3 regions of the Shewanella sp. 0m-6 genome follow, and region 3 is predicted to be linked to each of the others. Evidence: predicted binding sites of a transcription regulator. Region 3 holds the regulator's gene; each other region holds the start of a gene.
What was found. The regulator sigma-54, encoded in region 3, starts transcription at its own class of promoters, with help from an activator protein. The targets are predictions, from matches to a motif close to GTTGGCACGNNNNTNGNNT.

Region 1 (7,414 bases), on a different contig from region 3:
GCTGATCGATTTTGATAAACTTGAAATGCATACTAAGCAAACGCGTTTTCGTGCGATTGTTTTACCGTCTGAAAATCAATCGAAAGAACTGACTCAGTCTTTGGCTAGTGCGCTTCCATGGCAGCCTATTTTATTGCTCGGTGAAAGAGGCGACGTGAAAGCGTCGAATATTCTTGGAAGCATCGAGGAGCCATTAAACTATCCGCAATTAACTGAATTACTTCATTTCTGTCAGGTCTATGGACAAGTTAAACGTCCAGAGATCCCAACAAGTGCCAATCAGACTAAATTATTTAGAAGTTTGGTCGGTCGCAGTGAAGGCATTGCTAATGTCCGTCACCTTATTAACCAGGTTGCAAGCTCTGAAGCTACAGTTCTAGTTCTTGGGCAATCGGGTACGGGTAAAGAGGTTGTAGCCCGTAATATTCATTATATCTCCGATCGCCGTGATGGCCCGTTTATTCCGGTCAACTGTGGTGCTATCCCTGCCGAGTTATTAGAAAGTGAACTTTTTGGTCACGAAAAAGGCTCATTTACAGGCGCGATTAGTGCCCGTAAAGGCCGTTTCGAACTGGCTGAAAAAGGCACGTTATTTCTAGACGAGATTGGTGATATGCCCCTGCAGATGCAGGTAAAACTGCTACGCGTTTTGCAAGAACGGATGTTTGAACGTGTTGGTGGCAGTAAGTCTATCTCTGCTGATGTTCGCGTTGTCGCTGCCACTCATAGAAACTTAGAAACTATGATTGAAGAGGGCGGATTTAGAGAAGATTTGTATTACAGATTGAATGTTTTCCCTATTGAAATGCCAGCTTTGTGTGAGCGCAAAGAAGATATCCCACTATTACTGCAAGAGTTGGTGAGTCGCGTTTATAACGAAGGCCGTGGTCGAGTTCGTTTTACTCAACGAGCTATTGAGTCATTGAAAGAGCACTCATGGTCTGGCAACGTACGTGAACTTTCTAATCTGGTTGAGCGGTTAACCATTCTCTATCCGGGTGGATTAGTCGATGTAAATGACTTACCGATTAAGTATCGTCATATTGATGTGCCAGAGTATTGCGTAGAGATCAGTGAAGAGCAGCTTGAGCGCGATGCCTTAGCGTCAATTTTTAATGATGAAGAGCCAATCGACATTCCAGAAACCCGTTTTCCAAGTGAATTACCCCCGGAAGGTGTTAATCTGAAAGATCTTTTGGCTGAGCTTGAAATTGATATGATCAGGCAAGCGCTAGATCAGCAAGACAACGTGGTTGCCCGCGCAGCAGAAATGCTCGGTATTCGTCGTACTACGCTAGTTGAGAAAATGCGTAAATACGGTATGGGTAAAGATTGATAAAAGCCGGTTCAAGCTAAGACGAACGCTTCGCTCACGGAAGACGGAACGTTCGCAGGCTCACTTCGAGGACGGACTTCCTCCTGCTAGAGCGCTTCGCTTCTAGGAAAAACACAAGCAAAGACTGTTTAAGCTGAGATGGTTCAAGCTAAGATGGTTTGAATCAAAGTGAACTTTCGATATTTACCTACTTTCTTGAATAAGCCAGAAGATGAGTCTTCTGGCTTTTTTATGGCTCATCGCGGTTTTTCGGCTTTGTATATCAATTATTGCCGTCGTTTTAATCTTTTCCGTAAGCGAAGCGTTCCGTAGTGGCATTCAATTTAATCAAGCTGCCACGTGCCGTGAGGCCTGAGGCTGTTCGTCTCTGCATGCCCGTCTCAGCTTTAACCTAGAACCTAGAAGTCACGAAGTGACGCTCTCGCAGTGGCATTCAATTAAAGTCAATAGTCACGTCCTCGCAGCGCAGCGTCCTTCTTAGCTTTAAACAACTGGCACACTTCCTGCTTCACCCCATTCAAATGCAGTTTTTTTGACGGGGCCACCATGTCCGCTATTCCAAAACCACAAATCGATACAGCTAATGCGACTGATGCCGTTGGCAAAGCACATGTTGTTGATGTCAATGCTGTAAAGCGTCCACAGCTGGTTGATGTGCAGCAGGCCGCGAATATGTCAAATCGCTTGGATCATATTCTGCAGGCGATGCCTTCAGGCGTGGTGATTATAAATGGCGATGGTATGGTCACCGATGCAAATCCCGTCGCGATAGAACTGCTCGGTAGCCCGCTTGAAGGTTTACGTTGGCTACAAATAATAAATCGCGCTTTTTCACCCCAAGATGATGATGGCCATGAGGTTTCTTTACGAAACGGTCGTAGAGTTAAGCTTGCTATTACTCCGCTAACACCAGAGCCTGGGCAGTTAATTGTGTTAACGGATCTAACTGAAACGCGATTGCTGCAAAAAAACCTGTCCCATCTACAACGGTTATCAGCGTTAGGTAAAATGGTGGCAACTCTTGCTCACCAAGTCAGAACGCCGTTAAGTGCAGCACTGCTGTATGCCTCTAATCTTGCAAGCACCAAGATATCTGATGATGCTAGAAAGCGCTTTCAAGGTAAGCTTGTCGATAGACTTAATGAGTTAGAGCATCAGGTCAACGATATGCTGTTAATGGCAAAAGGACGTCAGCAAGAACTTGATAATATTATTGTTATTGAAGAAGTGGTTGATAACGTGTTGAGTAATTGCCAGCCAATCGCAGAGCAAAAGGCTTGTAAGTTGGTTTTTAATAATGAATCAAAGCAAAAAATTAGAGCCAATGATGCCGCTTTGTGTTCAGCAATCAATAATCTAGTGATGAACAGTATCGAAGCGGGCGCAAACCAAATCACGTTACATGCATTTGATACTAATACGGCTCTACACCTTGATGTCATCGACAATGGCAAGGGGCTGGATGCGGCTATGCAACAAAAGGTATTAGAACCTTTTTTTACTACCAAATCTCAAGGTACAGGTTTAGGTTTAGCCGTGGTGCAGTCGGTAGTGAGTAACCATGGTGGAAAGATGCAGTTTAGTTGCCACCCGGGCAATGGCTGCACAGCTTCATTGAAGTTTCCATTGCTGACAACCATCAAAAATGAGCAAGTACTAGGAGAGAGCCAGCATGTCTGAAGGTAAGTTGTTACTGGTAGAAGATGACGCATCACTGCGCGAAGCGTTACTCGATACCTTGATGCTAGCTCATTATGATTGCGTCGATGTTGGCAGTGCCGAAGAAGCCATTTTGACCTTAAAAAGCCAACGCTTTGATATGGTTATTAGTGACGTGCAGATGGAAGGCGTCGGTGGGATAGGTCTGCTTAATTACTTACAGCAGCACCATCCTAAAGTTCCAGTATTGTTAATGACGGCTTATGCAACTATCGATAATGCTGTTAATGCAATGAAGTTGGGTGCGGTGGATTATTTATCAAAGCCGTTTTCTGCCGAAGTATTAGTTAATCAAGTTTCTCGCTATATGCCGGCAAAGGCTGCTGAAGGCACACCGATTGTGGCTGATGAAAAGAGCTTGGCGTTATTGGCTCTGGCGCAGCGCGTAGCGGCCTCTGATGCATCTGTGATGATTATGGGACCAAGTGGCTGTGGTAAAGAGGTGTTGGCTCGATATATTCATCAAAATAGTCAACGCGCCGAGCAGCCATTTGTGGCGATTAACTGCGCAGCAATCCCTGAAAATATGCTCGAGGCTACCCTGTTTGGCTACGAGAAAGGAGCGTTTACTGGCGCCTATCAAGCGTGTCCAGGTAAGTTTGAGCAAGCACAAGGTGGCACCTTATTACTCGATGAGATCTCTGAGATGGAGGTGGGGCTGCAGGCAAAACTGTTGCGTGTACTACAAGAGCGCGAAGTTGAACGTTTAGGCGGGCGTAAAACGATAAAGCTTGATGTTCGGGTGCTTGCTACTTCTAATCGTGATTTAAAAGCCATGGCAACATCGGGCGAGTTTAGAGAAGATCTGTATTATCGTATCAACGTATTCCCGCTGACCTGGCCTTCACTTAATCAACGTCCAGCCGATATTTTGCCCTTGGCAAGGCATCTACTGCAACGTCATGCATTGATTGCTAATTACAGTGAGTTACCCGAATTAAGCGAATGCGCATCACGACGTTTATTGACTCATCGCTGGCCTGGCAATGTGCGAGAGCTTGATAACGTAATTCAAAGAGCCTTGATTCTATGCACTGCAAAAGAAATAACGGCAGCAGACATTATTATCGATTCAGTAGAATTAGATTTTAACCCTGAAAGCACACCTTTAGTTGTTAATAAACCCGCAGAGCTTGAAGGTTTAGGTGATGAGCTTAAAGCACAAGAGCATGTGATTATTTTAGAAACCTTGACTCAATGTAATGGCAGTCGAAAGTTAGTTGCTGAAAAACTTGGCATCAGTGCCAGAACGCTGCGCTATAAGATGGCAAAAATGCGCGACTCAGGAATTCAAATACCTGCTTAAAAGCTAAGACGAACGCTTCGCTCACGGAAGACGGAACGTTCGCAGGATCTCTCACAGAACGCTGCGCTGACGGTACAAGCTGAGAAGGTACAAGCTGAGATGAGAGCACATAAAATAATTTTTTGTAGGTTGGGCTTCAGCCCATCAATCAAGGAGGCACACACAAGGTTTGTCGGGATAAATCCCGACCTACGTTAAAAAAGGGCTAGGAAGAGACGGTACAAGCTTTTCCGGCTTTATCGTCTCAGCTCTATTCGGCTCTAAATCGTTTATGCTTTAATTGGCTTTTGCGTAAGCGAAGCGTTCCGTAGTGACATTCAATTAAATCAAACAGTCACGTGCCGTCAGGCCGCAGGCCGTTCGTCTATTGTTTTCCCGTCTCTGTTTTTAACGTCTTGGCTTTTTCTCGTTCTCTAGAAGTCACGAAGTGGCGCTCTCGAAGTGACGCAGTCACGTCCTCGCAGCGTAGCGTCCTTCTTGGCACTTCCCCTTCTTTTTACAAACTGGCAAGCTATTTGCTTTATCTCGCTATATCAACATTTTCGTCAAGAAAACGACATGGGAGCTAAGTATGCAAATTGGTGCGAATTCATTACTGCAAGAGATGCAGTCACTTAATGGTCAAATTGGTACTTCAAGCATTCAAACGGGCATTGCGCGCCAGGTTCAAAATACTTCAGGTAGTGATTTTGGTCAGCTGCTGTCGCAAGCTGTTGGAAATGTAAGCGAACTTCAATCAAATGCTGCTAATCTCGCCACTCGGCTCGATATGGGAGATACCACAGTCACTTTATCTGATACCGTGATCGCTAGAGAAAAATCAAGCGTTGCTTTTGAAGCAACCGTGCAAGTGCGCAATAAGCTCGTAGAAGCTTATAAAGAAATTATGAGTATGCCTGTTTAGGCCGTTATTACGTAGAAACAGGGTGCAATAGTGAGTACAGAAATGGTCGTAGGTACAGGTTCTGGTTCTGGTTTAGCAACCAACCCGCAAACATCAGGTGTTCAAGAAGAACATAAGCCTGGCTTAATGGGGTCCTTAGGTGGCGTCGATATGTTACGCCAAGTGACGATGATTTTGGCGCTTGCTATCTGTCTAGCCTTAGCTGTTTTTGTGATGATCTGGGCTCAAGAACCCGAATATCGCCCCCTAGGGCAGATGAGTACCGCTGAAATGGTGCAGGTACTTGATGTTTTAGACAAAAATCAGGTGAAATATGAGATCCAGGGTGACGTGGTTAAAGTGCCCGAGGATAAGTATCAAGATGTAAAGATGATCTTAAGTCGTGAAGGCTTAGATAGTGCTGCGAATAAAGATGATTTCTTATCTAAAGATAGTGGCTTTGGCGTCAGTCAGCGTATGGAGCAAGCGCGCTTAAAGCACAGCCAAGAACAAAATCTTGCCCGTACCATCGAAGAATTAAAAAGCGTGACCCGCGCAAAAGTGATTCTAGCCTTACCGAAAGAAAACGTATTTGCTAGAAACCGTTCAAAACCTAGTGCAACGGTTGTAGTGAGTACAAGGCGCAGTGGTTTAGCTCAAGAAGAAGTCGACTCCATTGTCGATATCGTGGCTTCTGCGGTGCATAACCTTGAGCCCAATAAAGTCACCGTGACCGATGCTAACGGCCGCTTACTTAATTCTGGCAGTCAAGACGGCGTATCAGCTATTGCTCGACGTGAGCTTGAAATTGTTCAGCAGAAAGAATCAGAATATCGCAATAAAGTTGAGTCGATTCTGATGCCAATCTTAGGTCCTGAGAACTTCACATCTCAAGTTGATGTCAGCATGGATTTCACCGCGGTTGAACAAACTGCCAAGCGCTATAATCCAGACTTACCAGCATTAAGAAGCGAGATGGTTGTAGAGAACAATTCCAATGGCGGCATTAGTGGCGGGATCCCTGGCGCCTTATCAAATCAACCTCCAATGGCATCAGATATTCCTCAGGAAGTTAATGCAACAGAATCGGTAAAGCAAACATCGGGTAGTAGCCACAAAGAGGCGACACGTAATTTCGAACTCGATACCACTATTAGCCATACTCGTCAGCAAATTGGCACACTACGTCGTGTCAGTGTTTCCGTGGCTGTTGATTTTAAAAATGCGCCAATGGCAGAAGATGGCAGTGTTAACCGGGTGCCGCGGACTGAGCAAGAACTTGCCAATATCCGCCGCTTACTAGAAGGTGCTGTCGGTTTTAATACCCAGCGCGGTGATGTGATTGAAGTGGTTACCGTGCCATTTATGGATCAGCTTATCGAGGCCGCTCCAGCGCCTCAATTGTGGGAGCAACCTTGGTTTTGGCGTGTGATAAAGCTCGTACTGGGAGCATTAGTGGTTTTGGTCTTGATCCTTGCTGTAGTGCGCCCAATGCTGAAAAAATTAGTATACCCAGATAGCGTCAACATGCCGGATGAGCCATCGGTAGGTGGTGAATTAGCAGAAATTGAAGATCAATACGCTGCAGATACCTTAGGCATGTTGCAGCGCCCTGAAGCGGAATACAGTTATGCTGATGACGGTTCTATTATGATCCCGAACCTGCACAAAGACGATGATATGATCAAAGCGATCCGCGCACTGGTGGCTAATGAGCCTGAACTATCGACACAAGTTGTGAAAAACTGGTTACTTGAAGATGACAAATGATATTAGTGTAGAAGCGAAAACGGCGCCTGGCTTTAAGCCCAGTGACTTAAGTGGTATCGAGAAGACCGCCATTTTACTGCTAAGCCTGAGTGAAAGTGATGCGGCATCGATTTTAAAGCATCTAGAGCCAAAGCAAGTGCAAAAGGTCGGTATGGCAATGGCAGCGATGCAAGACTTTGGTCAAGAGAAGGTCATTGGTGTTCACAAGCTATTTTTAGATGATATTCAAAAGTATTCATCGATTGGATTTAATAGCGAAGAGTTTGTGCGTAAGGCGTTAACAGCAGCATTAGGTGAAGACAAAGCGGGTAACCTAATCGAACAGATTATTATGGGCAGTGGTGCCAAAGGTCTTGATTCACTTAAGTGGATGGACGCGCGTCAAGTTGCCACCATTATC
Region 2 (7,414 bases), on a different contig from region 3:
CACTGGATATCTGGCTACCCGAGTCGACATCGTTTAAAAGTCAGAAGGTGATGCAGGATAAATTGGTGTGTGTGGCAAGAAAAGATCACCCACGGATCAATGGCACAATGACCCAGGATCAATATTTTAGTGAAAAGCATATTATTTTTAAAATGCGCCGCTATAACTTAAGTGTTGCCGAACTGCTGACTAAACATGTTTTACCGGCGAGACAGATGCACAGTGAGCAATCATCGATTTTAAGTATGATGGCAGTGGCCTCTAAAAGTGATGCACTAGCTATCGCCTCTAAATCCTATACTGATGAATATGCAGCCTTGTTAGGGTTACAGGTATTTGAGTTGCCCTTTGATGTGGAGCCTATCGAGTATTACATGGTATGGAGTCACAAATTGCAGCTAAGTCCGGCGAATATCTGGCTTAGGGATACGTTAAATTTAGCCATTGAACTTAGAGGACTGGCTTGAGGGACGGGGGCTTTTTACTTCTGTGTTGATTGATTTCATACGGGAACAAGCATTCCACCATCTCTTTGCCTGAATGAGTTAGCCAAAAAACACTCTAGGTAGATCACTTTATTATACTGGTTGGTATGGGTGTAAAAAATGCCTGTCAGCTCATGCTGTACAGGCATTTTTAAAGCCGAGATACTTACTGTCTGGCTAGACGTTGGTTCTCTGCCGGATGTTCAAAGTCGCTGCGATACGGATTGATATCTAAACCACCACGGCGAGTGTAACGGGCGTAAACGGTTAGTTTCGCACATTGGCAGAAACGTTTGAGATCAACGAAAATTCGCTCAACACATTGCTCGTGAAACTCATTATGCTGTCTAAATGAGATGAGATATCTAAGTAACTTCTCACGGTCAATCTTTGGCCCTTGATAGCGGATCATCACTGTGCCCCAGTCTGGCTGTGAAGTGATTAGGCAGTTTGATTTTAACAAGTTTGATGTCAAGGTCTCTGCGACAATCGCTTTACTATCGACGCTGTCAACTAAGTAGTCAGGGTTGAAGCTATAGTCATCAACTTCAATATCTAGATCATCGATACAGGTACCCGGTAGCTCTACAATGCGCTGGTGGCTAAACTGTTTCGGCTCGATAACTTTAACAGTGACTTCGCCATCGGCGCAGGCGCATAAATCTTGGGTTAAGCGCTCTTGTACCGCTTGCAGGCTATCGAATCGAGTCTGGTTATAGCTGTTTAAATACAGCTTGAACGATTTAGACTCGATAAGATTCTTACTATCAAAACTGAGACTAAACTCAGCAATAGCCACCATAGGCTTGCCTTTCGCATTTAACCAGGAAAGCTCATAGCCAGTCCAAATATCACTGCCATGAAACGGCAATTCTTGAGTCAGGCCAATAGCATCACGGTTTAACTTACGCGGCACGCCTTGAAGTAAAGATGCATCATACTGCTCTTGATAACCTGTCGACTTTCCAAGCGTTAATTCTGAAAGTTCGGGTGCGTTACTATAGGGATCATGATGTTGTGTCATCAATACGGTTTCCATGTCAAAATAGACCCCTATTATAACTGATTTTGGAACTGGCTTAAGTGTCTTCTTTACCCGCTTTAGATCTTTTTTTATCTAAATATCAACAAGCCTATGTAGAAAAGCTTGGTGAGCAGCCTCGATATTACGCCCAGCAGCAAGAGTCTGACTGCATTACGAGTGAACCTGATGCCGATGAAGCGGTTTTTTGGCAAGCTGTGATCAGAGACGAGCCTGGTCAGTTTGATAATGTTGAAACAGCACTAGAGCTTAGCTTGACCCCTGAAATTAATGCTTTTTATGGCCGTCACTTTTCTGCGCCGCTGTTTTTTGACTCAAAGTGGGGCACTGGTGAGCTTATTCAAGTTTGGAATCAAACAGACTTTGAATACTTGCAGCAAAATATCATTGGTCACTTAATGATGAAGAAGAAGCTTAAGCAAGAGCAAACTTGGTTTATTGGCGTTCTCGATGAAGCTGATAACATGCTGACGGTGAATAATGCCGACGGCAGTGTGTGGATTGAGATCCCAGGTGAAGCGCAGAGTACTATGCTTGCTAAGTCGTTGAATGAATTTATTGAGCAATTAACGCCCAGAGTGACGCCGCCAGTAAAGCTGATTGAAGAGTCTATGCCAGAGCTCGATCACCCAGGTATTTGGCAGCGTATGAAATTAATGTGGCGCAATCTACGCGGCAAGTAATCGATTTATTCATTGTATAAAGAAAAATGGCTCAATATTAATTGAGCCATTTTTTTATGGGGAAATTTATAGCAAAGCTATTTTTTTAGGAAAGCTATCGAGCTTTATAAGTGATCCCAAGAGATATTAGACACGATGCGGCAGGTCTCGCAGCGAAAATGAAACATATCTAATAATGGCTCATCGAGTAACCAGTCTTTGCTACCACACTTAGGGCAGGGGCGCTGCTTTTCAACGGCAAGGCTTTCACCGCCAACGCGGTACAAGTAATAATAAGTTGGAATTTGGGTTAGGTATTCAACTCTGCCCCGTAGATCCCAGCCACGTCTAAAGAGGTCACTTTGGTGGCTAGTTAACTCTTCAAGCGCTGCAAACTCAGCCTTGGTTGCAGCAGCCATTTGCAGCTCATCACAGGCTTGCCATTCAGTTTGCCAACGGATCAGGCGTTTATGGTCGCCATTGGCTGTCGCTGGGATTTGATATAACGGGATAGGCTGCAGGGTATCGCCGTTTCGAAGCGGTGAGCACATATGCACATAACTGGTATATAACAGCTGCCAGCTAGGAGTCTCTTGACTTGAGACCTCAGAATTAATGTCCTGGCCGATATACTTCTCTCGTGGGGCTAATAGCTTGGCTTCGGTCAGTTCACTGAGTGCTGTTTCAACCCATGGGCTGTTGAAGCGCTTAGATAAGCTACTTTTCTCTGGCGTTAGCAGCCTGACTTTAAATTCGCCATCGTTAAAGGCGACGGCAAATTCACGGCCTAAAATTTGCCCATTAGCGCGATACGCTTCAAGTAAGCCATTAATCGCTTTTTCTGCGGCTGTGATTGTAGTGTTATCAAAGCATTCAAATCGTAACTCAATCACATGCATTAGATATTGTTTCCTTCACTGGTATTTTGGTGTGTTTTAACTTCACTAAGTTGCTGCTTTAGTTCGCTATACTGCTGTTTTAGAACACTGAACTCACCTTTTAACAGGCTAAACTCTTGCTCAAGTTGAGTGATTTTATTTGCTTGCTCTGAGTGACTTAATGCGGCGTTGTCATCGCTTTCCTTTGCAGTGGATATCTGCGCCGACAAGGCTTTTTTGTCTTCAGTACTCATGGATTTAAACTGTTGCAACCCTTGGATCAATATAGGCATTGCTATGCTATTGCCGAGTTTAGTCTTTATGAGTGCCAGTGTTGCGGCTTTGCCTTCATCATCGAGCCTTTTGGCGGCAGCTAGTACTTGTTCTATTGGACTCATGGTTCGTCAAATTCCTTACTCGTTAGCATTTTCGTTAATCTATTAGCGAAGCTAAAACGATGAAATTAATAAAGTATTGTTAAAACAGTAACTTAGTGTTTGGTATGTTAATTGCTTTTTAAATAAAATTAAAACAATGTTAATACAGGAAGTTAAAGTGAAAAATAATTTATTAGGTTTAGTGTTTTTTGGGATTGCAAGCTTAGGGCTAACTGGCTGCGTGGTCAACGTTGGTGATGGCGGATCAGAGAATGGTTCATGGGAAAAGGTTCAGGATAAAAACCGCGACAATTTGTCAAAAATCTCTCTTGGTATGTCTAAGAACCAAGTAACGACGCTAATGGGAACGGCTGATTTTAATGAAGCATACATTCAGCAAGATAAAGAGGTATACGTGCTTTTTTATCGAACTCAACGCACCCATGGTGATGGCAAGACTACAAAGGATGAATGTACACCTGTGGTGATCAGTAATAATGCGGTAGTAGGCTGGGGAGAAATGGCCTACAGCAAAATTTAGATCGCAATAGGCTTATTTTCTTAAAAGGGTGTCCAGCTGGTCGATTATTTCAGTCCACTGGGCATCTTCATTAAACGATTCAACTAAAAAATGTTTCTGTGAAGCAGTCCAAAACGGCGCTTCATGTAGCCGTACGTCAGCTGCTAATCCATGTTCAGCAATGAACTTTTCAATGGCTTCTTCATGACTTTCTAAACCCATTTGTAAAAAGAGCTGGGTGAGATCTTGTGGGGTGGTATCCATAACATATTTTACCTTTCGTTAATGATTTCTCGCTTTATCTCAGTATGGACGATAAAGCGATTTATCGGCAAAACCGTCACTCATTTTTTGACATTGCGCTTTGGAATTGATTATTAATTGCACTTTTCTAAGGGCTTGCTACATTGGAGTTGTGTGATGGAGAACAAGGAAAATAACAATGGAAAATCAAACCATGGAAGAATGCCGCGCAGTTTACTTAACCGCTGAAGATTTACGCATTGCAGCCTCTATTCTATATAACGCCTATCATGATGACCCTTTCTTTTTAGAAGCTTTATTTAATGGCGATAAAGCGCAGTACGAACAAAAACTTCGAGGTGCGATTCGAGAAGAACTTAATGAGATCTGGCAGCAAGAACAGGCACTAATTGGTATGTTTGCTGGAGAAAGATTGGTAGGTGTTGCTTGTATCATGACTCAGCAAATACCGTTAGGTGAGGCGCGTTATTGGCATTGGCGTTTAAAAATGCTGTTAAGTACGGGCTGGCAATCGACTCAGGCACTTATTCATAAAGAAAATCAAATAATCGATAATTTGCCGAGTAATCAATGTGGCATTTTGCAATTTATTGCGATAGCAAATAACGAGCAAGGTAAAGGCTATGGCAGCTTACTGGTAAAAGCTGTTCAAAGTTGGTGTGATGAACAGCCGCATCTTGATGGCGTGGGTGTTTTTGCCAGCACGGCATCTCATATTGGTTTGTTTGCTGCACATGGCTTTGAAAGTCTAGAGCAGTTAGCGATTGGAAAAGTAAGCGGAGAACTACTGTTTTATCGAGGGCTGAACAATGAGTAAGCGCTTTGAGTCTTTTTGGGAGTTTTATCCTTTTTACTTGTCTCAACATCAGCATCAAACCTGTCGAGCTTTGCATTATGTAGGTAGTAGCCTAGTTATCTTAACGATGATTTATGCCTTATTGAGTGGTCAATGGTGGATGTTATGGCTGTTACCTGTAATTGGCTATGGCTTTGCTTGGATAGGCCATTTTATTTTTGAAAAAAATCGTCCCGCAACATTTGAGTATCCCTTATACAGTTTTTTAGCTGATTGGGTAATGCTATTTAGGGCGTTAACTCATAAAAATCAGTAAGAAACTCGCTTTGAGATAGGATTCTTGTAAGAGATCTCTCACGCAATTGTGGGATATCAGTAAAGCCTCATAGAGATACGAGTCTTTGCTTGTTATCAAGCTGTTGTTTTTAAAGTTTTTTCAGGTTTTTTCAGGTTTTTTTTGTTGTTAGTGTTTGGTTGCCACTTTGTATTTTTAATAAAACTGTTAAGTAATCGCTATAGCGAGTGAGTAAACTGGAAACCAGAAAGTGATTGATTTTGCAGGATGCAAATAGGACAACCTCAGGAAGAGGATTTTAGCTTAGGATAGGCTAATGAATGGACTCAGTACGTTTAGTACAAGGATATAAAAGGACTTACAAGGAAGATGCTGGAAGCAAGTTAACCAAGGATGATGCAAGGATCGCACATATATAGCGGGAAAGCTAAAATAAAGCTGTGCTAGGGCGTACCAATTGGTACGCCCTTTCTATTTTGGGCGAGATCAGATTATTCGCTTCGATTGATGTAAGAGATCTCTTACAGGTTCGTGAGAAATTAGTCCCAAATTAAGCTGTTTAAATGTATCCAAATAGCATAAACAATTTAAATACAATGTGTTAGCTTGGTTGGTTGTTTAATGGTTTGTTAAGGTGCGTGTTAAATAAATGTTTGGTCACGTATTTATCTTACATTTTGAATTACTATTTAAATGTGCAAGGAAGCATGATTAATTAAGGAAGGTTCACGGACGAGCGAGTGTCGAGACTACGGCACTTAATGGATGACTATCATGGACGAGGCTTTCAAGGACTGATTGCTGGTACTACCAAGGAACGGCCAAACAATCCAGGATGGAAGGTTTTGCTACCTAGGAAGGTAGGAGCGCTAAGGATAGTGATGGAATGGACTCTCAAGGATGACGTTGGACACGCTCAGGATAGAGCAAGCTTGGTAAATGGACTATCAAGAAGAATGGAAGCGTATCGTAAGATACAAGGAAGATAAGGACTCATGGATGATGCAGGAGCAAAGTTACGCATGGATGGTGCAGGGAGCACTCATATAGCAGGATGAGCTTACACAATGATAGAAAAGGCGCGTCTCCTCTGGGGCCGCGCCTTTACTTCTTTTATAGGGCTCTGTTTATTTACATCAGCTTTAACGTTAAAGCTAACCTAACGTGCAGGGTTATTTACACCGACCAGAGCTGCAGTTGCCACGAGAGCGCCCGCCACCACAACCACCACCTAAAGAACCTTTCGACTCTGGCGCTTCATGCCATTCAGGTTCAGGGAAAATTGGCCATTGGATTTTTTGTATTTTTTTGCCGTGCATCCATAAGTTGCCACGGTATTGATTAATCCCATCAGTGCTAAACTCAAACAAATACTTTACTTTCCATGTGAGACCACTGCTGCCCCCTAGACTCGGTTTGGCTGACTCTTGGGCAATAGCAAGTAATTGTACTTTCTGTTTTTGGCATTCTTTATTTACGAAAATACGACTAATCTCAGCCATTTGCCTGAGTTGCCAAAAAAAAGCTGCAATAAGAATTACTGCTGCAATGATTAAAAAGTCTGTCATCATCCTTTCGTTACCTTAAACAAGCCGCCAATCGCGGCTGCAAGCTCTGCGCTACGATTAGGATTTCGCAATTGAGCCAGTAGCTGAGTGCGAATTAATGGAATAGCCACAATATCAGCAAAAATCTGGTTAAAGAAGTGCTGTTCTTGCTTTGCTAAAGCTTCTAAGTAGATAGTGAGAGTTTGCTCATCTTTTAATGCTGACCAATTACGAGCGGCTATGGTGATGAGCATGTCTAAAGATAAGTTGTTCGTTTCATGTAAGTGAACGATGGCTTGTTGACTTAACTGCGGCTGAGAAGCCAATGCCCTAAGGAAATAAGCTTTTTCAGTTTGGTCTGCACTATACAGCTTTTCGAGTAGTTTTTGAGCTAGCTCATTATCGATATTCAAGTGCTCTAAACATTGACATGCGGCAATTTGAACCTCTGTTGCCCAGTTATCAAAGCCGTTTGTTAGATGTGTTTGATGGTCAAGCTCATCGGCTCTAACACTGACATCAGCAATACCCTGTAAGCCAATGTTCTG
Region 3 (7,414 bases):
GGCAAGTTCAGTCTAAAAAAAGCGAGCAGGAGCTGAATATCGATACAAGTCAGCGACCCGACTATATTATCGATGATCTACGTAGCATCGAATATAACGAGTTAGGCTTCATCAATAGCGAAGTAACAGCGAAACACATGGAACACTTTGATAGCGTCAATATGACCTATTTTACTGAGCCTGTTTATCTCATTTACCCTGATGATGGCCTAGCCGAATGGCGACTTAAAAGTGATAAAGGCAGCCTGAATAAAGTCACTGGCAAGGTAACGCTAGAAAACAATGTTATTATCGACTCGATTAGCCCAGAAGAGCCGATACAGACGTTAAGCACCAGCTATTTAGATCTTGATTTGAATACTATGATCATGACGTCAGATGAAATTATCCACGTCACTGGCAACGAATTCGTCATTCAAGGTGTAGGCTTATATGCCGACCTGAATGCCCAGAGCGTAAAACTAATCAGCCAAGTAGAAGGTATCTACGAAGCTCAGTAACGCCAACATATTGAACAATTTTACACTCATACTAGCTAAAGAAAACGCTTTAGCTGAGTAGAAGGACGCTATGAAATACAATCAATCTATCCTTGCAGGCCTATTTTGTCTGCTCAGTTTCAGCTCTGTTGCTAAAGTTGATGACCTGATGCAAGAGGTGAAAATTGCGGCCGCTAGCCAAGAAGCTGATATCAAGAATAATCAGGTTATCTTTTTTGGGCCTGTCGAAGTCACTCAGGGCACAATCAAGATGAATGCCGATAAGCTACGGGTTTTCTCAAAAGAAGATAAGAGCGGTAAAACGCTTGTGGCGACTGGTAACCCAGCCACTTACACCCAAATAATGGATGATGGACGCCCGGCAACGGCTAGCGCAAAAGAGATCCGCTACGAACTTGCTACGCGCACACTCACCTTAGTAGGCGAAGCCACCCTAGCGCAAGACGGTAGCCAGGTCACAGGTAACCGCATTAAATACAACATCAGTTTGCAACAGCTTATTGCAGAAAGTACTGGCAAGGGCGATGACAGAGTTATCACCATTATTCAGCCTGAAACCTATCAGGAAGAGAAACCAGAATCGCCAGCGAAAAAGCAGGAACAGCAATGAACCAAATCACCTTAAAAGCGGTCAATCTTGCTAAGAGCTATAAAAATCGTGCCGTCGTACAAGATGTTAGCTTAACCGTAAAGACAGGTCAGATTGTTGGTTTGCTTGGCCCAAACGGTGCAGGTAAAACAACGACATTCTACATGGTGGTTGGCCTAGTACAGAGTGATAAGGGTAAGATCTTTATTGATGATGACGATCTTACGCTCGATCCTATGCATTTACGCGCCCGTAAAGGTATCGGTTACCTACCTCAGGAAGCCAGTATTTTTAGAAAGCTGTCAGTACGTGACAACATCATGGCCGTCTTACAGACTCGTCATGACATCAATAACGAGCAACGTGAAGAACAACTTGAGCATCTACTCGAAGAGTTTCATATCACTCACATTCGTGACAGCCAAGGTATGGCATTGTCTGGAGGCGAACGCCGCCGGGTAGAAATTGCTCGGGCACTCGCAGCTAATCCAAAGTTTATCTTGTTAGATGAGCCGTTCGCGGGTGTTGACCCCATTTCAGTTATCGATATTAAAAAAATTATTGAACAACTTAAGAGTCGCGGTCTGGGCGTACTGATCACCGATCATAATGTTCGCGAAACTTTGGACGTTTGTGAGCGTGCTTACATAGTAAGCCACGGAAATCTGATTGCTGAAGGTACACCTGCCGAAATCTTGGACAACCAACAGGTTCGAGCGGTGTACTTAGGTGAACAATTCAGGCTATAGTTAATTCACAGTATGGAAGCTGAAAAACTCAATATGGAATTATTTCCAAAAAAAATCAACGTGTTGAGTTTTTGAGCAACCTTCGCCAGTTCAACGAGCTTTAACGTTTAACTACAGTGTAGGGAATAGCGGTAAAATGAAAGCGTCACTCCAGCTCAAAATGGGTCAACAGCTCACTATGACTCCCCAGTTACAACAGGCCATTCGCCTGTTACAACTGTCTTCTTTAGAGCTGCAACAAGAGATCCAACAAGCATTAGATTCTAATCCGTTACTGGAGCTAGATGAAGAGCAGTCAGATGGCGATATGATCAACGATGAAGATCACTCTGTAAATGACTCTAATAGTGAACTCACCCAAGATAGCGCAAGCGTTGACACCTCCGAAGCCCTCACCCAAGATTCCATGCCCGATGACCTGCCTATGGATACCACTTGGGATGAAGTCTACACCGTTTCCTCTAATGCTAGCTCAGGCGTAAGTCGTGAAGATGACATGCCATTCCAAGGCGAGACTAGCGAAGGCTTATATGAGCATCTTGAGTGGCAAAAGAACCTCACCCCATTTTCAGATAACGATCTTGCTATCGCCACCGCGATTATTGATGCGATCGATGAACGAGGTTATTTAACCCAGAGCTGTGACGAAATTCTCGAAGCGATGGGCGATCCTGAAACTGAACTCGATGAAGTCGAAGCCGTTTTAAAACGAATTCAACATTTTGATCCTATCGGTGTTGCCGCCCGCAACTTAAGTGAATGCCTACTTATCCAGCTAGCACAATATGCCGCAGATACACCGCACATTGAAAATGCAAGATTACTGATTAAAGACTATTTAGACCTTATTGCGGGGCGTGATTTTAGGCAGTTAATGCGTAAAACAAAACTCAAAGAGGATGATTTACGTGAGGCGATCACACTGATCCAAACTCTTAACCCAAGACCTGGGCTTGCCATTGCACGCAGTAAAGATGAATACGTCATTCCCGACGTGTCTGTCAGCAAGAAAAAAGGTCGCTGGGTGGTAGAGCTAAATCCTGACTATATGCCTAAGATTAATGTTAATCAGCATTACGCATCAATGGCGCGTAGCACAACGAATCAGGCCGACGGTCAATTTATCCGTGGCCACCTGCAAGAAGCTAAGTGGTTTATAAAGAGCCTGGAAAGCCGCAACGACACCTTATTGAAAGTGACAAACTGTATCGTCAAATTCCAGCAAGGCTTTTTTGAGTTCGGTGAAGAAGCCATGAAACCTATGGTACTCAATGACATTGCCGAAGCTGTTGAAATGCATGAATCTACCATTTCACGTGTTACCACACAGAAGTACATGCACACCCCAAGGGGCATTTTTGAACTAAAATATTTCTTCTCAAGCCATGTGGGTACCGACGATGGCGGAGAATGCTCATCGACAGCAATTAGGGCATTTATTAAGAAATTAGTCGCAGCTGAAAACCAGAGGAAACCGTTAAGCGATAGCAAAATGGCCCAGCTTCTGGCTGAACAAGGGATTAAAGTTGCTAGACGTACGATTGCAAAATATCGAGAAGCGATGCTGATCCCGCCCTCAAACCAACGTAAGAGTTTATAACTCAAAATTAGGCACATGGAGGATCGATAATGCAAATCAACCTGACAGGACATCACATCGAAATCACCGATTCACTACGCGGTTATGTAGAAGAGAAATTTACAAAGCTTGAACGACATTTCGATCAGATCAATAATGTGCACGTTATTTTGAATGTACAAAAAATGCAGCAGATTGCCGAAGCTAAAATTCACCTTAAAAAAGGGGAAGTATTTGCTATTTCGGAACATGCAGATATGTATGCTGCAATAGACTCCCTGATCGATAAACTAGATCGTCAGGTTATTAAACACAAAGAGAAGCTGACTAAACACTAACGATGGAACTAAGTACCATCCTGCAGCCGGAGTGCACTACCTGCGCCACTCCGGGCAGTAAGAAAAAAGTACTGGAGTTAATCAGTGACATTGCCGCTGTCCAGTACCCAACCCTTTCTTCACAAGAGATCTTTGAAAGTCTCTTGGCACGAGAGAAAATGGGTAGCACGGGAATAGGTAATGGTATAGCGATTCCTCATGGAAGGCTGTCGAATATAGAACGTCCAGTTGCAGTATTGGTTAAATGTGAAGTTCCTATCCCATTTGACTCATTCGATAAGCAGCCTGTCGATATTCTATTTGCTTTATTGGTGCCATCTGATCAGTGTGAGCAACATTTAGCAACACTGTCTTGTATGGCTGAAAAACTCAACGATAAAGCGGTGGTTAAGCAGTTGAGAAAGACCAGCAATGAATCAGAGCTATACCAAGTCATTACCCAATAGCTAACTACTCAGGTCTTTAAGTTATTTATTTTTTTACACAAAAGGTAAATGATTTAAAGACCTAAGTAATTATTACAGCAATATTATTTATTCTTATTCACCCGCTCAACTTCTTGCTTTCAGCCTTAAAAAAGTTAATCTATACACTTACACAATATAACCACAAAAATCATACATTTTGTTTAATGTCTATCAGGTAATCATACGATGAAGCTTGTTTTAGTCTCAGGTCGCTCCGGTTCAGGTAAGTCCGTTCTATTAAGAATGCTAGAAGATCTCGGCTATTATTGTGTCGATAACCTGCCCTTGCCAATGATGGGGACCTTACTCAAAGAGCTATCGGGTAACACTAAGCTTGTCGCCATCAGTGTCGATATTCGTAACCTGCCAGAAAAGAAAGATGAGCTGGTTAAGCACCTCACTTTTCTGCCTGATGGGGTCGAGTTATTAAGCTTTTTCCTTAACTCAAGCGATGAAGTGCTACTTAAACGTTATAACGAGACCCGTCGTCTGCACCCTTTATCGCACGATAACATTTCGCTTAAAGAGGCCATTGCGCTAGAAGGTCGCTTGTTAGAGCCGCTAGCCAACATTGTCGATCATTATATCGATACCTCAAATCTCAACATTTACGATCTTAATGATCAGGTGCGTGAGATCCTACTTGGCAATCTTGATAAAGAGTTGATGATCAACTTCGAATCGTTTGGTTTTAAACATGGTATGCCAACCGAAGCTGACTTTATGTTTGATGTACGATTTTTGCCAAACCCACATTGGGAGCCCGACCTGCGCCCTATGACTGGGCTCGACCAACCAGTACAAGATTTCTTAAATGAACGCCCAATGGTCAACCTGTTTATTAAACAGATTGAAGATCTACTCGAAACTTGGTTACCCGATCTAGAACGTAACAACCGTAGCTACCTTACCATTGCGATTGGCTGTACCGGTGGCCAACACCGATCGGTTTATATCACTGAGCGCCTTGCTGCTCACTTCAAAGATGGCAAACATAAAATACAAGTCCGCCACCGTGAGCTAAAAAATGCCGACCATTGAACGTGAAGTTACCATCTGCAATAAACTAGGTCTTCACGCTCGCGCTGCCACAAAACTCGTTGTTTTAGCCTCCGAATTTGATGCTGAGATCACCATCATTCAAGGTGAGAAACAAGCCTCGGCTACAAGTGTACTAGGCTTATTGATGTTAGAAACAGGAATGGGAAAAACGGTACAACTCGTTGCAACCGGGACAGACGCCCAAGCAGCGCTCGATGCCATTTGCCAATTAATTGATGCCAGATTTGATGAAGATAATTAATTCGTTATTTTCCTAATGAATTTCCTAGCTACCGCACATAAATACTCTTGAGTTACGTTATGATAAGCGCCTTTAAAACGACCCAGTGAGGGAGCTATGCCGATTGAAGTCTTAGATAATCAAACAACTGACCAACGTCTCAATCAGCTGACTCAAGCATTAGGCAACGGTATGTTTGTCCACGTCCGCAACATGTTGCAGGATATGGCTGCAACGGACATTGCTTTTATTCTCGAATCTTCTCCACCTCGTACTCGTCAAGTGCTATGGCAACTGATTGACCAGGAACACACAGGTGAAATCCTCGACGAACTCGGTGAAGAGCTTAAAGACAGTCTCATTGCTCAGATGAGTCCAGAGCGCGTTGCAAAAGCCGCCGAAAACATGGACACCGATGACTTAGCCTATATTTTGCGAAGCCTGCCTGACAGCATCTTTAAGCAAGTTTTGCAGTCAATGACCAAGCAAGATCGCGTGCGTGTCGAACAAGCGCTGTCATACCCTGACGACACTGCTGGCAGCTTGATGAATACCGATACGGTTACCTTAAGGCCAGACGTCAATATCGACGTGATTTTGCGCTACTTGCGGATCCGCGGTGAACTTCCGCAAGCCACAGACATGCTATATGTGGTCGATAAACAAGACAGCGTGTTAGGTGGTGTACGTATTGCAGATCTGCTGACCTGTGACCCAAACGCCTCAGTACGTGAAATAATGGTATCGGATCTTGAAGGGATCCCTATTGGCATGTCTGACAGCGAAGTGGCGCAGCTATTTGAACGACATGACTGGGTGTCGGCCCCCGTTATCGACGCTGACAACAAGCTACTTGGCCGTATTACCATCGATGACGTGGTCGACGTTATTCGTGAAGACGCCGAACACTCTATGATGGGCATGGCAGGTATGGACGACGATACTGATACCTTTGGTCCAGTATTAAAAAGTACCTTTCGCCGCTCACTATGGTTAACCGTTAACTTATTCGCGGCATTACTCGCGGCATCAGTCAGTAATATGTTCGAAGGCACGATTGAACAATTTGCCACGATCGCGATTCTGATGACTATTGTTCCCAGTATGGGCGGCGTTGCTGGTAACCAAACTTTAGCTCTGGTTATTCGCGGTATTGCCCTTGGCCAAATCGGTAAAAGCAATTCTCGCTGGTTGATAGGTAAAGAGCTCGCCATTGGCTTCCTCAACGGCTTGCTGTGGTCTGTTCTCGTTTTTGTCGCTGTATGGATATGGAAAGGCGATATCGCCTTGGGAGCCTTGATTGCTGGCGCTATGCTCATCAATATGACGGTAGCGGGTCTTGCAGGGGCAACGATCCCTCTTATGCTAAAGAGGATGAACATCGATCCTGCATTAGCAGGGGGGATGGTATTAACCACTGTCACCGACGTGATTGGCTTATTTGCCTTCCTAGGCTTAGCCACGATTTTCTTACTTAACTAGTTATCAAGTTCGTTATCAAATTAGTTATTAAAGACTAATCAAAAGGCCGCTATTGCGGCCTTTTGATTACAAATCCTATTGCTTTAATGGGGCATCAAAACCGTAGTCAGCGAGGATCATTTGCCCGGGTTCAGAGAGAATATACATCGCCAGTTTCCAGGCATCTTGTTGGGCATCATCGAGTACAATCAAACCATAATTAGCTCCAACACTTAAAGGCTCAGGCAGCTGAACAACTTGCAGATCTTTGACCTCTTTCTGAGCCAGCACCGCATTGGTGCAATAAGTCAAAAACAGATCGGCGCGTTTATTTTCCATCACCCAAGCATAGGTATTACGGCCTTTAGGCGCTTTTGCACTGTTTTCACCACCGGTGAGCTGCAATGCTTTGGCTTCTAGCTTAGCCGTCGCTCCAGCCTGTAAGTGGT

Region 1: a site for sigma-54 is predicted at 4,864-4,882, ahead of fliE (flagellar hook-basal body complex protein FliE). Genes of this name have one in related genera too.
Region 2: a site for sigma-54 is predicted at 3,564-3,582, ahead of ACVBJC_RS09400 (DUF3192 domain-containing protein). Genes of this name have one in related genera too.

What each region holds. Positions count from the first base shown of each region.
Region 1 is NZ_JBRIMD010000011.1:77,525-84,938, reverse strand. It holds gene ACVBJC_RS10590 (sigma-54 dependent transcriptional regulator) at 1-1,336, shown strand, start outside; gene ACVBJC_RS10585 (sensor histidine kinase) at 1,883-3,016, shown strand; gene ACVBJC_RS10580 (sigma-54-dependent transcriptional regulator) at 3,009-4,361, shown strand; gene fliE (flagellar hook-basal body complex protein FliE) at 4,933-5,265, shown strand; gene fliF (flagellar basal-body MS-ring/collar protein FliF) at 5,308-7,014, shown strand; gene fliG (flagellar motor switch protein FliG) at 7,004-7,414, shown strand, end outside.
Region 2 is NZ_JBRIMD010000009.1:106,848-114,261, reverse strand. It holds gene ACVBJC_RS09425 (LysR family transcriptional regulator) at 1-467, shown strand, start outside; gene queF (NADPH-dependent 7-cyano-7-deazaguanine reductase QueF) at 652-1,509, opposite strand; gene syd (SecY-interacting protein) at 1,569-2,210, shown strand; gene ACVBJC_RS09410 (Zn-ribbon-containing protein) at 2,315-3,088, opposite strand; gene ACVBJC_RS09405 (hypothetical protein) at 3,088-3,465, opposite strand; gene ACVBJC_RS09400 (DUF3192 domain-containing protein) at 3,602-3,985, shown strand; gene ACVBJC_RS09395 (DUF2789 domain-containing protein) at 3,998-4,228, opposite strand; gene ACVBJC_RS09390 (GNAT family N-acetyltransferase) at 4,407-5,045, shown strand; gene ACVBJC_RS09385 (Mpo1-like protein) at 5,038-5,340, shown strand; gene ACVBJC_RS09380 (DUF3301 domain-containing protein) at 6,492-6,890, opposite strand; gene ACVBJC_RS09375 (DUF3549 family protein) at 6,887-7,414, opposite strand, start outside.
Region 3 is NZ_JBRIMD010000004.1:195,113-202,526, reverse strand. It holds gene lptC (LPS export ABC transporter periplasmic protein LptC) at 1-500, shown strand, start outside; gene lptA (lipopolysaccharide transport periplasmic protein LptA) at 571-1,110, shown strand; gene lptB (LPS export ABC transporter ATP-binding protein) at 1,107-1,838, shown strand; gene ACVBJC_RS04835 (RNA polymerase factor sigma-54) at 1,975-3,438, shown strand; gene hpf (ribosome hibernation promoting factor) at 3,468-3,755, shown strand; gene ptsN (PTS IIA-like nitrogen regulatory protein PtsN) at 3,758-4,201, shown strand; gene rapZ (RNase adapter RapZ) at 4,409-5,263, shown strand; gene ACVBJC_RS04815 (HPr family phosphocarrier protein) at 5,250-5,525, shown strand; gene mgtE (magnesium transporter) at 5,622-6,986, shown strand; gene ACVBJC_RS04805 (molybdate ABC transporter substrate-binding protein) at 7,062-7,414, opposite strand, start outside.